Linked DNA regions of Alkalihalobacterium alkalinitrilicum. The protein of the gene in region 2 interacts with the protein of the main gene of each other region in a pairwise test. Links are inferred from orthologs where the notes say so. Each region holds a gene or a part of one and is shown on either strand. Other genes may lie near its edges.

Region 1 (5,397 bases), 1.2 Mb from region 2 along the record:
GGTGGAACTGCCGAAAATATATGGATTTCGACGTTCCACTCGATGTGTGTCCGAATATTAAGAAGAGATATCGACCGAATTGGGTTTAGCCGCAATTTTACTATATTAGATGGGTCCGATCAATTGTCCGTGATTAAACAAATTTTAAAAACAAAAAATATTGATCCGAAAAAATTTGAGCCCAGAAGTATTTTAGGTACGATTAGTTCTGCCAAAAATGAATTGAAAAGAGCGGAAGAATTCTCCAAAACAGCAAGTAGTCTGTATGAACAAACTGCAGCGGAAGTTTATGTGGAGTATGAGAAGCAGTTAAGGAAAAATCAATCATTAGACTTTGATGATCTTATCATGACAACGATTAGGCTGTTTAAACTTGTACCTGAAGTTCTGGAATATTATCAACGAAAATTTCAATATATTCACGTCGATGAGTATCAGGATACAAATAAAGCTCAATACGTACTAGTGAATATGCTTGCTGAAAAGTATAAAAATATTTGTGTTGTTGGAGACTCGGATCAATCTATTTATCGTTGGCGTGGTGCGGATATTGCTAATATCCTTTCATTTGAAAAAGACTATCCAAGCGCAACTGTTATTTTGTTAGAGCAAAATTACCGATCGACAAAAACAATCTTAGAAGCAGCAAACAAGGTGATCGAAAAGAACTCTAAAAGAAAGCCAAAAAAGCTTTGGACTGAAAATGAAGAAGGATGTAAAATTGTTCGTTATGAAGCTGATACTGAGCAAGATGAGGCATATTACGTTATTGGAAAAATTAAAGAAGCGACGCGTAGCGGCAGTAGTAACTCTGATGTAGCGATACTTTACCGTACGAATGCTCAATCCCGTGTGATGGAGGAATTACTTGTTAAATCGAATATTGAATATAACATTGTCGGCGGGACGAAATTCTATGATCGTAAAGAAATTAAAGATGTTTTGGCCTACTTACGTTTAATTTCAAACCCTGATGATGATATAAGTTTGCAACGTATTATTAACGTTCCGAAACGTGGAATTGGAGCTGCAACGGTTGACCGTATTTTAGAATATGGAGCTAATCAAGGAATTTCTATGTTTCAAGTACTTCAAGAAATTGAACAAGTTGGACTCAGTGCAAGGGTTGTTAGTAAACTTGATGATTTCTCGAAGCAAATGAATAACTGGATTAATATGCAAGAGTATTTATCTGTCACTGAACTTGTTGAGGAAGTTTTGGAGAAATCAGGATACCGTGACATGTTGAAAAATGAAAAAACAATAGAAGCACAAAGTCGACTAGAAAATATTGATGAGTTTTTATCCGTTACTGTTGAATTTGAAAAAAGCAGTGAGGATAAATCGTTAATTGCATTTTTAACGGACCTTGCGCTTGTTGCTGATATTGATCAACTCGATGAAGATAAGGAAAAGCCAACAGAAGTGGTTACATTAATGACAATGCACTCTGCTAAAGGCTTAGAGTTCCCAATTGTCTTTATTATTGGAATGGAAGAAGGGGTTTTTCCGCATAGTCGGTCTCTTTTTGAAGAGGAAGAAATGGAAGAAGAACGTCGTCTAGCGTACGTAGGAATTACTCGAGCAGAGCAACAGCTATACCTAACTAATGCAAGAAGTCGTACATTGTTTGGTCGTACAAATGCGAATGCACCTTCTCGCTTCCTCAAAGAAATTCCTGAATATTGTTTAGAAGAAGTGGAAAAGCCTGAGCCAATGTGGGCTAAAACCTCTCGTCTTAATTCTCCTAGTATGCCTAAACGAAATGTAACATTTTCAAGACCTGTAGCATCGACTTCAGGTGGAGAAGGGTTTGAATGGGCTGTTGGGGATAAAGCAGAGCATGGAAAATGGGGAATTGGTACGGTCGTGAGTAAGAAAGGTGAAGGAGAACATATTGAACTCGATATTGCCTTTCCGAAGCCTATAGGTGTAAAACGGTTAGTGGCAAAATTTGCGCCGATTAAAAAGGTGTAATGAAAGGGGCGATAACATGGAAAAACATGAAGCGAAATCTCGAATTGAAAAGCTTAGAGAGCTTCTAAATGAATATGGTCACCATTACTATGGATTAGACAAACCGATTGTTTCGGATGCCGAATATGATCAATTAATGCAGGAACTGATCTCACTAGAAGAGCAATTTCCTGAATTTATAACGAGTGATTCTCCGACGGTTCGAGTTGGCGGAGAACCTCTCCCATTTTTTGATAAGGTACAGCATGATGTTCCTATGTTAAGCTTAGGAAATGCATTCAATGAAGACGACTTAAGAGACTTTGACCGTCGCGTAAGGCAAGGTTTAACTAACGGGGAACCGACGTATAGTTGTGAATTGAAAATAGATGGACTAGCAGTTTCATTGAAATATGAACAAGGAAAATTTGTTCGTGGGGCGACACGTGGGGATGGCACGATAGGTGAAGACATTACTCAAAATCTAAAAACGATTCGTTCTATTCCTTTGCGCTTAAAAGAAGAAGTCACGATAGAAGTTCGTGGCGAAGCATTCATGCCGAAAAGCTCATTCACGACATTGAATGAGGCAAAAGAAGCTGTGGGAGAAGAAAAATTTGCGAATCCTAGAAATGCAGCTGCCGGCTCCTTACGTCAGTTAAATCCAAAGGTTGCAGCCAAACGGAATCTTGATATCTTTCTCTATTCAATTAGTAGAATTGAAAACGAAACAATCACCTCACACCATCAAGCATTGAATTATATAAAACAGTTAGGGCTAAAAATTAACCAAGAAAGCCGTTATTGTAAAAGAATTGATGAAGTAATTGAGTATGTCCAAAGTTGGGTTGAAAAGCGTGCTAACTTACCGTATGAAATCGATGGGATCGTAATTAAAGTTGACGCCCTCGAGCAACAAAAAACACTAGGCTTTACTGCGAAAAGTCCACGATGGGCGATTGCATATAAGTTTCCAGCAGAAGAAGTTGTAACAAAATTGACTGGTATTGATTTAAATGTTGGTCGTACAGGGGTAGTGACACCAACAGCGATCCTCGAGCCTGTAACGGTTGCTGGGACTACTGTGAAACGCGCTTCTTTACACAATGAAGATTTAATTCGTGAAAAGGATATAAAGATTGGTGATTCGGTTGTCGTAAAGAAAGCTGGAGACATTATTCCAGAAGTTGTTAACGTACTACTTGAATTACGTACGGGCGAAGAGCAAGATTTTCATATGCCAACTCACTGTCCAGAATGTGAAAGTGAGCTTGTTCGACTTGAAGAGGAAGTGGCATTACGATGTATTAACCCGAAATGCCCAGCTCAAATTCGTGAAGGTTTAACACACTTTGTTTCCCGTAACGCGATGAATATCGATGGCTTAGGAGAGAGAGTGATTGCTCAATTATTTGCAGAAGGTCTCGTCGAAGATGTAGCGGATCTTTATAAGTTGAAACGAGAACAACTAATAGAACTAGAGAGAATGGGCGAGAAGTCTGTTGAAAATCTACTAAACGCAATAGAGACCACTAAGATAAATTCGCTAGAGAAATTATTATTTGGTTTAGGGATACGGTTTGTTGGAGCTAAAGCAGCCAAAACGTTAGCGATGCATTTTGAAACGATAGAAGCGATACAAGAAGCGGATTTCGAGACATTGAAATCAGTAAATGAAATTGGTGAAAAAATGGCCAATTCAATTGTTAATTACTTTGAACAAGTTGAGGTACAAGATTTAATTGGTGAACTTCGTGAACTTGGAGTTAATATGACTTACACAGGACCTAAATTACCTTCAACTGAAGATGTTAAGGAAAGTCCATTCTTAAATAAAACCATCGTACTTACTGGGAAATTAACCCAGTTAACGAGAGATGAAGCGAAGCAAAAGATTGAAGCTTTAGGCGGAAAAGTTACGGGAAGTGTTAGTAAAAAAACTGATTTAGTAGTGGCTGGAGAAGATGCAGGTTCCAAGTTAGCCAAAGCAGAACAGTTAGGTATTACCGTATGGAGTGAAGAACAGTTCATTCAAGAAACTGCTAACTAAGTTGCGAAAATGGATATTTTCTCCTCTTAAATAAACGTTTGTTTAAGACGGAATTCACCGATTTCCTTTATGAACAAACATTTTAGAAATATAGATGAGGAGTGGTGAAGATGATAAAACGAGCGATACCGCTTGTACTCTGTAGTGTCATCTTTTTATCAGGTTGTTTTCCTTTTTTACAACCAGAAGAACAGTTAGTAGAAGAGGAAGAGTATGGGGAAGATCAAACTGTTGAATTGAGTCCAGAAGTATATACACCTGAAAATTATTATCGAAGTGTCTTATATGATGGTTCTTATACTCATGGAGAAGCTAGAGGCTTTAGTACTGCCGTCGTACACAATCGATTGGATTTAGAACATTTGGAATTGGGTTTAATGGAACTGGCAAATGAAAGGTTCGATCCAGATAAGTATTTTTTTAGAGAAGGACAATATATTTCTAGAACTGAATTGAATAATTGGTTAATGCGATATGATGAATCGGATAATCCAAATGGTCTAAATCCTGCACTAGGATCTGGTGATACATTAAGGGAACAAGAAGAGAACCAACCGCGCTACCTTTCTCATATACTAGAACATAATTATCTCGTAGAAAATGCAAATGGACAGCTTGAATTAGGTGGAGTTGTCATCGGGCTATCCATGAATACAATTTATAATTATCGAATTTATGACGAGCAAGGTCGGATATACAGGTACGAGGTGGACATCAATCAGTCCAAGTTAGAGTCAGAAGGCAAACGTATGGCCGAAGAAGTGGTGGCGCGTTTGCGTTCCCCAAATCGTGAAGGTGGAATATTAGAAGATGTCCCAATCATTGTTGCTCTGTTTCAAGAGGAAAAACGAGAAGCCATCGTACCTGGTAATTTTATTATGAAGGGTCTTGCTGAGCCACAACGTCAAATTGATAGGTGGCAAGGAATTAATCAAAAGTATTATTTTTACCCTTCTACTCTTGCAAATAATGAACAGCGAAATGACGCTGAACGTTTTTTAAAGTTTAAAGATGAGATCAATGATTTCTTTGATAACTATGTTGGTGTAGTTGGAATGGGGTCTTATAAAGATGAACAACTAAGGGAATTAACGATTGAAATTCCAATTCGTTTTCAAGGGAAGGCTGAGATTATTGCATTAACGCAGTTTTCGGCAGATCGAATTGCTCAACGTTTTCCTAGCAACTTAAAAATTCAAGTTTATATTACTTCTGTTGTTGGCCAAGAAGCAATTATTGTTAGAAACCCTAATGAAGAACCGTTTATTCACGTTTATCGTTAGGAGAAAATAAGTAACAATTAACGTTTAACAAGTAGAGTACTTATTAACAGTAATGGTGAGGGCGAATTCCTATGTGAATTCGTCTATTTGTTTATATGGCGCATTTTT
Region 2 (5,553 bases):
CATGTCTTGTCCATTCCACTTGACTGGTCCATTTTCATTCACAACTTTCATATCGACTCCTGGGACAAATAACCCTTGTTTAGAGCGTATTTCAAGTTTTTCATCGTTGCTAAGTGTTTGTTGATAACTTTTCAAACGAGAGATCGCTACGATTGGCGTTGTTTCTGTCATACCATATGCATGAATAAACGGTATACCATACTCTTCTTCATACTTTTGTATCATCGACATCGGTGCCGCAGATCCCCCACAAACAACAGCTCTTAAGCTACTCATATCACGTTTCTCTTTTTCTAGTATATTTAGAACACCAAGCCAAATTGTTGGTACACCTGCTGTAATTGTAACCCGTTCTTTCTCAATAAGATCTGTGATAACTTCAGGGGTAAAATTCGGCCCTGGTAACACTTGCTGTGTTCCAAACCATGTAGCCGCATACGGTAATCCCCATGCGTTAACATGGAACATTGGAACGATCGGCATACAAACATCATTTTCAGATATTGCCATTGTGTCTGCATTGCCAAGCATCATACTATGTAAAGTTAATGACCGGTGACTATAAATGACTCCTTTTGGATTTCCTGTTGTTGCGGAAGTATAGCACATACCTGCTGGAGCATTTTCGTCAATATCTTTTCTAAATTGAAAATCCTTGTCACCTTGCGCGATAAGTTCTTCATACGAATAGAGAGGTTCTAAAGTCGTTTCTGGAAGCTCTTCTTTATCCGTCATTAACACAAAGGCTTCAACTGTCTTTAACTCATCCTTAACACTTTCTATAATCGGCAATAAATCCTCATCAATAATTAAAATTCGATCGTTTGCATGATTAATAATATATGAGATATGTTCTTCAGATAGCCGAATATTCACCATATGCAGAACTGCACCTATACTCGGAACTGCAAAATAGGTTTCAAGGTGGCGATGTTGATTCCAAGCAAACGTCGCAACTTTATCACCCTCTTTAACCCCTAATCTTTCAAGTGAACTTGCCAGCCTCCGAGTTCGTTCACCAATTTCTTTATAACTTAATCGATGAATTTTTGATAACGTCCTTGATACTACACCCTTCTTAGGAAAAACTTTCTCCGCTCTCTCTAGCATTGAACTTATTGTTAGCGGTACATTCATCATATTAATCGCCCTCCCCTTCAGTACATTTCAGAAGACCGATTGCTCGGTCGGTTAATATGAATTTTATGAAAACTCTTACAAAATGTCAACAAAAACGACACAATTAGACAAAATATTTTTATTTTTCTATCTAATTTAACTTGAAAATTCACGCTAGTACACCATTCTCTATCTTGTTAACTTTAATGTCACACTATTTTATTTGAATAATGAATTCTTTCACATTAAGCACTAGAACTAAAGTTATTCACATGTTGTGGATAATTAAACTCACAAAGTGTGAACAAAAAATAAGTATTATTACTAGACTTTTTTTCCTTTTTTCTATATATGTGGATAAATAACCTTATTATCCACAGACTTATACACATTACTAACATTCATCAACAAGTTTAAACTTGTTGATGAATGTTAGTATAATAAAATGAAAATGAGTGAGACATTATTGAACAATAACGTCTCACTCATTACGTAGCTATACCATTTTAATTTGCAACGATATTAACAAGCTTTCCAGGAACAGCAATTACTTTTCTAATGGTTTTCCCATTTGTCGCTTCTTTTACTTTTTCATCTGATTGCGCTAGTTCTTCCATTTGCTCTTTACTTGCCTCTTTTGGAATGACTAACTTCGCTTTAACTTTTCCATTTACTTGAACAACGATTTCAATCTCATCTTCAACTAAATATTTTTCGTCGTATGTAGGCCAAGCCTCATACGCAAGTGTTTCCTGATGCCCAAGTTTATGCCATAGTTCTTCAGCTAAATGAGGAGCTACAGGAGCAATTAATTTCACGAAGCCTTCCATTAAAGACTTAGGAAGTTGTTCTTGCTTATATGCTTCATTAATGAAGACCATTAACTGAGAAATTCCGACATTAAAGCGTAACCCTTCAAAATCTTCGCTTACTTTTTTCACGGTTTGATGGTACGTACGCGTTAATCCTTCAGAACCCGCTTCATCCGTAATCATTGAGTTTAGTTCACCGCTTGCTTCATCAATGAACAAACGATAAATACGATCTAAGAAGCGACGCGCCCCATCCAAACCATTCTCTGACCATGCAATTGAAGCATCAAGTGGTCCCATAAACATCTCATACAAACGAAGAGTATCAGCGCCATGACTGTCAATAATATCGTCTGGGTTCACGACATTCCCTTTCGATTTACTCATTTTTTCATTATTTTCACCAAGAATCATCCCTTGGTTAAATAGCTTTTGGAACGGTTCTTTCGTTGGAACGACACCGATATCGTATAAAACTTTATGCCAGAATCGTGCATATAACAAGTGAAGGACTGCATGCTCTGCTCCGCCGATGTAAATATCAACTGGCAGCCAATGTTTAATCTTTTCTGGGTCAGCAAGCTTTTCACTATTTTTCGGATCAATATAACGTAAGTAGTACCAGCAGCTACCCGCCCATTGCGGCATTGTATTCGTTTCGCGTCGTCCTTTTTTCCCAGTATCTGGACAAACGACTTCTAACCAGTCTGTTGCGTTAGCAAGAGGTGATTCTCCTGTTCCAGACGGTTTAATTTCATCCATTTCAGGAAGAATTAACGGCAACTCTTGTTCAGCTACAGGCGTCATCGTTCCATCTTCCCAATGAATAATTGGAATAGGTTCACCCCAATAGCGTTGGCGACTAAACAACCAATCACGAAGACGATACGTAATTTTTTTCGTACCTTTACTTTCGACTTCAAGCCACTCAAGCATTTTCGCAATCGCATCTTCTTTATTTAAACCATCGAGAAAACCTGAGTTCACATGATGACCGTCACCTGTGTAGGCCTCTTCCTCAATGTTTCCACCAGCAACTACTTCTTTAATTTCAAGATTAAACTCTTTAGCAAACTCATAGTCTCTTTCGTCATGCGCAGGAACAGCCATGATCGCCCCTGTACCATAACTTACTAGTACATAATCAGCAATCCAAATCGGAATCTTCTCGCCATTCACTGGGTTGATGGCATACGCCCCAGTAAATACCCCTGTTTTTTCTTTCGATAACTCAGTACGCTCGAGATCACTTTTCGTTGCAACTTTTTTCTTATACGTTTCAATCGCTTCTTTTTGTTCATCTGTTGTGATTTGATCAATGAGTTTATGTTCTGGAGCTAACACCATATACGTTGCCCCAAATAACGTATCAGGGCGAGTCGTAAACACCGTAATCGCCTCATCAAAACCATCAATCATGAAGCTGACTTCTGCACCTTCTGATTTGCCGATCCAATTACGCTGCATATCTTTAATACTTTCAGGCCAGTCAAGCTCCTCTAAGTCCTCCAATAAGCGGTCCGCATATTTTGTAATTCTTAATACCCATTGCTTCATTGGACGTCGTTCTACAGGATGCCCACCACGTTCACTTTTTCCATCGATCACTTCTTCATTTGCTAATACAGTGCCTAATGCAGGACACCAGTTTACTGCAACTTCATCAACATAAGCTAAACCTTTATTATATAATTGGATGAAAATCCACTGTGTCCACTTATAATAATCAGGATCCGTCGTATCAACTTCACGATCCCAATCATATGAAAAACCAAGCGCTTTAATTTGTCTACGGAAGTTATCAATATTTTGTTGTGTGAAATCTCTCGGGTGTTTTCCCGTATCTAATGCATATTGTTCAGCTGGAAGACCAAAAGCATCCCAACCCATTGGATGAAGAACATTGTAGCCTTGCATCCGTTTCATCCTTGATAAAATATCCGTTGCCGTATATCCTTCAGGATGCCCAACGTGCAGACCTGCTCCTGAAGGGTAAGGAAACATATCTAAAGCATAAAATTTCTTTTTTTCTAACTCATCTACCGTTTTAAATGTTTTATTCTCTTCCCAATATTGTTGCCACTTCTTCTCGATTGCTTGATGTTGAAAAGACATTCTTTTTCCTCCTATTGATGGTTTATTAATATGTAATGGTTTAGTTCAATTTATTTTATAGACCAGTTTCGCTAAATCCACTGATCCTCCAGTCTATGACGCCATCAGCATCAACATATTCTTGAGTGTTTTGATAGACAAAGGCAACTGGAGAGCTGAAAAAAGTTAAACATCAGCTGTAAACTACCATATGACTCAATAAAAAAACCTCCCACCCCTAGCGTTATCGTTAGGGACGAGAGGTTGTTCACAATTGTAAAAATTCCCGCGGTACCACCCAAATTAGCATAAACAACAGATTTATACTCACTTTAGTAACCTTAACGCGGTATACGGCAGCAGCTACTAATCGTTCACTTCTGCAACTTTAAGGCGAGTTCGTGGGTATCATCGATTGACTTTCACCAACCGTCAATTCTCTAATTACGAGATACTTCACTACTATTCCTCTTCATCGTTATTAGCATGTGTAAAATTGTGAGAAAAATGATTAAAGTTATATTTGCTATTGTATGAACTTGTCGATTTTCTGTCAAGACCATTATTACCAATTTCCACTAAAAAAATACTATTTTTTTCAACTTAAGGTTGAAACGTTTGGTTGGTTGCATGTTCTTGAACTGATTTTGGTTGTTTCAACACACGGTCATACAAAGCTGTCGAAACGAAGGCCACAAAGAAAAGGATCATAATTGCATAGAATAACGTAACCATGCCAAAAGCTTCAGCAATTAGTCCGCCAATAAAAGGACCAACCATTCTTCCACCCGTAGCAACGCTATTCACAACCCCTTGATAAAATCCAGCCTTCCCTTCAGGAGCGAGCTTATGTGCAATTGTAGGGATCGCTGGCCAGATAAACATTTCACCAATCGTTAAAATGACCATTGCAGCAATGAACATCGAAAAAACTTGTGCCTGCGACAGCACAAAGAACGAAAATATAAATATAACTAATCCCGTATAGATTTGCGACTTTAACGTATGCACCCATTTACGAACAATAAAAGCAATTATCGGCTGACACAACACAATCATCGCGCCATTAATCGTCCACAGCACACTATATTGAGTTAGTGAAATTCCTAACTGTTGCGTATACACAGAAATATTCGACTGCCATTGAACATATGCGACCCAACAAATAAAATATCCTATAAGAACAATAAGTAATGCGATAAATGGTCGACTAAGCGAAAAATGCCTTTTTTGTTCAAATACATTTGAAGTAGCTTGTGATATTGATTTTTCCGCTTCGATTTTTCGAAATCCAATGACTGCCAGCAAAAGGAATAAACAATAAACGATTCCATTTGAAATAAAAATATAGTCCATTTTAATAGAAGCAACTACTCCAGCAAGCGCTGTCCCTAAAGCGACTCCTACATTTTGTGCAACATACATCGCGTTAAACGCTTTTCTACCACCTTCTGGCCATGCAGTACCTGCCATCGCATAAAGAGCAGGAAACGTCATCCCTGCCCCAAACCCAATGCCAACTAGAAGG

The links.
Region 1: the proteins of leuS (region 2) and ligA interact in binary tests that used the Escherichia coli proteins (3 or more experiments, as listed by UniProt). The link is inferred for Alkalihalobacterium alkalinitrilicum from one-to-one orthologs.

Annotation. Positions count from the first base shown.
Region 1 is NZ_KV917368.1:3,322,344-3,327,740, reverse strand. What follows is about bases 1,558-4,499. They hold ligA (NAD-dependent DNA ligase LigA), read left to right. Parts: upstream 1,558-1,993; coding sequence 1,994-4,006; downstream 4,007-4,499. Other genes in these bases: BK574_RS16005 (CamS family sex pheromone protein), read left to right, coding at 4,117-4,499; pcrA (DNA helicase PcrA), read left to right, coding at 1,558-1,977. In the rest of the region: more of pcrA, read left to right, coding at 1-1,557; more of BK574_RS16005, read left to right, coding at 4,500-5,289. UniProt on the Escherichia coli protein: DNA ligase that catalyzes the formation of phosphodiester linkages between 5'-phosphoryl and 3'-hydroxyl groups in double-stranded DNA using NAD as a coenzyme and as the energy source for the reaction.
Region 2 is NZ_KV917368.1:4,486,605-4,492,157, reverse strand. Bases 1,337-4,434 are described here. They hold leuS (leucine--tRNA ligase), read right to left. Parts: upstream 4,047-4,434; coding sequence 1,626-4,046; downstream 1,337-1,625. Outside these bases: BK574_RS21790 (long-chain fatty acid--CoA ligase), read right to left, coding at 1-1,140; BK574_RS21780 (MDR family MFS transporter), read right to left, coding at 4,629-5,553.